Pseudovibrio sp. M1P-2-3: one gene and its partner. The protein of the gene in region 1 interacts with the protein of each later gene in a pairwise test. Links are inferred from orthologs where the notes say so. Each region holds a gene or a part of one and is shown in the gene's direction. Other genes may lie near its edges.

Evidence for each region. The genes of interacting proteins can lie anywhere in the genome.
Region 2: the proteins of rplL (region 1) and trhO interact in binary tests that used the Escherichia coli proteins (3 or more experiments, as listed by UniProt). The link is inferred for Pseudovibrio sp. M1P-2-3 from one-to-one orthologs.

The regions. Positions count from the first base shown.
Region 1 is NZ_JARRCW010000001.1:1,236,559-1,239,557, forward strand. It holds rplL (50S ribosomal protein L7/L12), read left to right. Parts: upstream 1-1,316; coding sequence 1,317-1,682; downstream 1,683-2,999. Other genes in the region: rplA (50S ribosomal protein L1), read left to right, coding at 1-428; rplJ (50S ribosomal protein L10), read left to right, coding at 738-1,256; rpoB (DNA-directed RNA polymerase subunit beta), read left to right, coding at 1,868-2,999. UniProt on the Escherichia coli protein: The binding site for several of the GTPase factors involved in protein synthesis (IF-2, EF-Tu, EF-G and RF3). Is thus essential for accurate translation.
Region 2 is NZ_JARRCW010000001.1:918,172-920,901, reverse strand. It holds trhO (oxygen-dependent tRNA uridine(34) hydroxylase TrhO), read left to right. Parts: upstream 1-827; coding sequence 828-1,634; downstream 1,635-2,730. Other genes in the region: P6574_RS04210 (acetolactate synthase 3 large subunit), read left to right, coding at 2,615-2,730; P6574_RS04230 (RebB family R body protein), read left to right, coding at 352-681; P6574_RS04235 (RebB family R body protein), read left to right, coding at 1-219. UniProt on the Escherichia coli protein: Catalyzes oxygen-dependent 5-hydroxyuridine (ho5U) modification at position 34 in tRNAs, the first step in 5-carboxymethoxyuridine (cmo5U) biosynthesis.

The DNA.
Region 1 (2,999 bases):
CTGGCGCTGACATTGTTGGTGCAGAAGAACTTGTTAAAGAAGTGCAAGGCGGCGAGATTAACTTCGACACCGTAATTGCTACTCCTGACATGATGCCACTGGTTGGTCGTCTTGGTAAGGTTCTTGGTCCACGCGGTATGATGCCTAACCCAAAGGTTGGCACAGTTACTCCTGATGTGACTAAGGCTGTTAAAGACGCAAAAGGTGGTTCTGTTCAGTTCCGTGTGGAAAAAGCAGGTATCATTCATGCAGGCGTTGGTAAAGTTTCCTTCGAAGAAGGTAAGCTTGCTGAAAACGTTAAGTCCCTCGTGGACGCAGTGGTAAAGGCGAAGCCATCAGGCGCTAAGGGTTCTTACCTGAAGCGTATTTCAGTGTCCTCTACAATGGGACCTGGAATTAAAATTGATCTCGCTTCTGTTGCTGAGTGAATATAAAAGTTTGAAATTATTCCTCTCTTCGCGTAAGAGAGGAATTTGTGGCAAATCTTAATGATTTGCCAATTCCTTGTCCGAGACTGCAGGTGTCGTTTGCGACTTAAGCTTTTTAAGGCCTGCATAGATGGAGTAGAATCATTTGACTGAAATTTTTCAGTTCTTTGGTTCGAACCGTACTGCCTTGCTGCGCCAAACGGCTAGCGAGGGGACAGGAACCCTGAGCGTCGTTTGAAAACTATCAGTTTTCTTGCGGCAAAGGCAAACCGGCGATGAGTTTTACTTGTCGCCAAATGGAGAAGGCAAGTGGAAAGAGCGGATAAGCAAAAGTTCGTAGCGTCCTTCAACGAAGTGCTGTCTGGCGCTGGCGTTGCAGTCGTTGCGCACTATGCAGGTCTTTCAGTGTCCCAGATGACTCAGCTTCGTTCAGAGGCTCGTGCTGCTGGTGGTACTGTTAAAGTTGCAAAAAACCGCCTGGTAAAGCTTGCCCTTCAAGGCACAGATCTAGAGCACATCAGTGATCTTTTCTCAGGCCCAACTGTAATCGTCTACTCTGACGATCCGGTTGCTGCCCCGAAAGTTGCTGCAAACTTTGCTAAGGCTAACGAACAGTTCGTTATCCTCGGTGGTGCTCTTGGTCCGACCAATCTGGATGTTGCAGGTGTTAACTCACTGGCAACAATGCCGTCTCTGGACGAACTGCGTGGCAAGCTTGTTGCTATGCTGCAGACCCCAGCGACACGCATCGCCCGGATTGCAAGCGCGCCGGCCGAGCAGACAGCTCGCGTCATCAACGCGTATGCCGAGAAGGATCAAGCCGCGTAAGGCGGAACCACATTATTTTTGTCAAAACCCAAGCGGTTCGAACATTAAGGTACTAAGAAAATGGCTGATCTCGAAAAGATCGTAGAAGAACTCTCCACACTGACAGTTATGGAAGCTGCTGAGCTTTCCAAGCTGCTCGAAGACAAATGGGGCGTTTCTGCAGCTGCTCCTGTAGCTGCTGCTGCTGCTGCTCCAGCTGCTGCTGTTGAAGAAAAGACAGAATTCGACGTAGTTCTGGCTGATGCTGGTGCGAAAAAGATCAACGTGATCAAAGAAGTTCGCGCAATCACTGGTCTTGGCCTGAAAGAAGCTAAAGAGCTCGTAGAAGGTGCTCCAAAAGCAGTTAAAGAAGGCGTTGACAAAGCTGAAGCTGAAGAGCTGAAGAAAAAGCTTGAAGAAGCTGGCGCAAAGGTTGAACTCAAGTAATCTTGAGTTTGCATATTACGGCCCTGAAGAAACTCGGGGCCGTTTTAGCTACCCTGGCAGGGGTTTCCCGGCCGGGGTTTACGTCCCAAAACGGGGACGGTTCTGGGAAGCTACACGATTGCAAGGTCTTTGATCTCGTGTAGTTTCGCTGAACCGTCACCATTTGAGTGATACGAGGAGCGACAATGACGCAGACGTTCAACGGTCGCAAGAAGGTCCGTAAGTATTTCGGATCTATCCGCGATGTAGCGGCTATGCCAAATCTTATCGAAGTGCAAAAGGCGTCTTATGACCAGTTTTTGCAGGTTGATAAGCCCGAGGGTGGCCGTGTTGACGAAGGCCTAGAGGCCGTTTTCAAATCCGTTTTCCCTATCTCGGATTTTGCTGGGACATCCCTACTTGAATTCGTAAGTTACGAATTCGAGGCACCAAAATATGACGTGGACGAATGCCGTCAACGTGATATGACATATTCAGCTCCCCTGAAGCTGACTCTTCGCCTCATCGTTTTTGATGTGGATGAAGAAACTGGTGCCAAGTCCGTTAAAGACATCAAAGAGCAAGACGTCTTTATGGGCGATATGCCATTTATGACAGCAAACGGTACGTTTGTCATTAATGGTACGGAACGAGTAATCGTATCTCAGATGCACCGCTCTCCGGGTGTATTCTTTGATCACGACAAGGGTAAAACCCACTCTTCCGGCAAGCTGCTGTTTGCAGCACGTATTATTCCATATCGTGGATCTTGGCTGGATATCGAATTTGATGCGAAAGATATTGTTCACGCTCGCATCGACCGTCGACGCAAGATACCAGTAACGTCCTTGATGATGGCTTTGGGGCTGTCGCCGGAAGAAATTCTGAACACTTTCTATAAGCGTGTCGACTTTGTAAGCGAAGGCTCCGGCTCTTGGCGTATTCCATTCGATGGAACGCGCTTGAAGGGAACAAAAGCTCTCAGCGACTTGGTGGATGCGAAAACTGGCGAAGTTGTTGTTGAGGAAGGTAAGAAAATTACCGCCCGCACAATTCGTCAGCTGGACGAGCAAGGCGTTACCGCTCTCAAAGTTACAGATGAAGAACTGATCACTCAGTATCTCGCCGAAGATATGGTGGATATGAAGACTGGTGAGATCTTTGCTGAAGCTGGTGAAGAGATCACTGAAAAGCTGCTTGCTGATCTGACTGGCTTTGGTATTACAGAAATTCCTGTTCTGGATATCGATCACGTAACCACTGGTGCATACGTGCGCAACACATTGGCCGTCGATAAGAACGATAGCCGTGAAGATGCGCTGTTTGATATCTACCGTG
Region 2 (2,730 bases), 320 kb from region 1 along the record:
TACCAAAGCATGGCACACTCAACCGGAATTTTGTTTGAAAATGCTGTTTCAGCTGCCCAGCAGCAAACAACCCTATCGCAAGCCGCCACTAATCAAGGTGTCATGCAGATTTATTCAATGGACACAATGGCGGGCGCTGGTGCGACCGAAAAAGTTGGCCAGAGTGGCGAGTCAGATAACTTGGCTACCCTTCTTACTGTATTGAATTCATTCACCTAAGCGTAGCTGTATCTCTCAGCATTACTAGTCACTTTCATTATAAAAATTACTCAAAGGGCAGGCTTCCATCTTGGGTGCACCACCCCTTTAACCACCTAAACCCATCACCCACCCGAAACTACGGAGAAAACCATGCCAGATCCGACAACCGTCAACCCGATGATCACGGATGCAGTCACCCAGTCAAATGTTAAAGTGGTTGGCGAAGCTCCCGCCATGGCTATGGGAAGTATTTTCCAAAGCATGGCCCACTCAACCGGCATTCTTTTTGAGAACGCCGTCTCCGCATCCCAACAGCAAAACACTCTAGCTCAAGCAGCTACAAACCAGGGCGTTATGCAGATCTACTCCATGGACACCATGGCAGGGGCTGGAGCAACTGAAAAAGTCGCCCAAAGCGGAACTGCTGATAATCTGTCCACTTTGTTGACAGTGCTAAATTCATTCGGCGGCGGCAGATAACACTTCCACCCCACGACCCGCAAACCCTCTTCGGCCCACCCGAAGAGGGTTTGTTTTTGTCTTTCCATCCTGAATTACTGGAATATCAAGTTCAATCCCCCTATATTCCAGAGCAAGACACACCCATAACCCCCATATGAAATCTGATGACATCTTATCTTGTAGCTGCGCTCTACAAATTTGTAGAGCTTAAAGACTTTGAAAACATGAAAGCCCCCCTCCACGCGTTCTGTGAAGAACTCGGCATACGGGGGAGTATCCTTCTTGCGAAAGAAGGCATAAACGGCACCGTTTCCGGCGAGGAGGAGGCCGTTAAAAAACTTCTAGCACACTTACAAAGTGATCCACGCCTTAGCGACCTCTCCCATAAGGAATCTTGGGCGAAGCGCATTCCATTTCGCCGCATGAGAGTGCGCCTAAAAGTTGAAATCGTTCGCATGGGAGTGGACGGCATTGATCCCAATAGTAAAGTGGGAACCTACGTCCCTCCTGAGGAGTGGAACAAACTCATCAGCGATCCCGACACCGTGGTCATTGATACACGCAATGACTATGAAACTATTCTCGGGACGTTCAAGGGAGCCGTTGATCCGGACACCCAGAACTTCCAACAGTTTCCTGAATGGGTCAAAAACTCAAAAGAAGTAAACGGACCCAACAAATCTAAGAAAATAGCTATGTTCTGCACTGGGGGCATTCGCTGCGAAAAAGCTTCAGCCTTGATGCTGGAAGAAGGCTATGAAGAAGTTTACCACCTACAAGGCGGAATTCTAAACTACCTAGAGAAAATACCAGAGAACGAGAGTCTATGGAAAGGCGAGTGCTTTGTCTTTGATGATCGTGTTTCAGTAGACCATAGCTTAGAGGCAGGCTGGGGACACGACCTCCCGGAAAAAACAAAGGACGTCCTCTCTGAGTATATGATCAATCAAGAAAAAAGCCGTAGCAGCTAACCAACACTCAAAAGGGGGGACACAACCAAGCTCCCCCTTTTCCGTATCTGAAAAGAAGAGGTAACAACGTGTACAAATTCAAAACGCATACCAATGCCTAAGCATCAGATCCGGTTTTAATTATATTCAAAGAGTTGGGAAAGACGATCTTGGATTATAAAATCACCATTGAAAAACAATGGTGAGCCCGCACGGGTTCGAACCGTGGACCTACTGATTAAAAGTCAGTTGCTCTACCAGCTGAGCTACGGGCTCACATCCTCACAAAAGAGGTGCTTATCACTTCAACAATCCTCACCTACCAAATGGTGGGTGCACAGGGATTCGAACCCAGGACCGGCTGATTAAGAGTCAGCTGCTCTACCAACTGAGCTATACACCCTCAGCGCCGAAGCGATGGCGGCTGTATATCCACGCTCGGCGCAGTTGGCAAGTGCCGTTTCGAATTATTTTCAATTGCTCTGGGGAAAAGAAAAATCATGGTGTCTAAAACATATCCCATAAAGAGATAGAGAAGGATTATCACAATTTTGGCGTGTTAAAATCATCCATATACGCCCTCTCCCACTGCTACGCGAAAACTTCCCAAAACCTCACAAAAGAACAAAGTGAACGCAACTATTAAAATTACGTAATATTAGTTCTTTAGGTAAATATTATAGGTAATAATCGACAAGGGGGTTGACCTCTTTCCCCCTTACTGATTAATTTCCCCCAGAATCAAACTGCCAAGTTGCCAATCCGGCATGATCTGGCGCGTGAAAACTGTGATTAAAGGAGAGTGAAGCTTTTTGAGCTTCACGAGATATTAGATGAAAAAATCTGTACTTCTTATCGTGGTGGGAATGCGCGTCGCCGGAGTGGAATAGGCCACTCGGAACGGTTTGACGCGCAAAGGAGCCTAGAGGGCTCCTTTTTTATTGGCCGAATGAATGTCGATGAGCAGCCTTTTCGGGCGAATACAGGACAAGGACTGAAATATGGAACGGGAGATGACAGGCGCGGAAATGGTTCTCCAAGCCTTTCGGGATCAGGGCGTTAAGCATGTATTTGGCTATCCAGGTGGTGCGGTGCTGCCAATTTATGATGAGCTGAT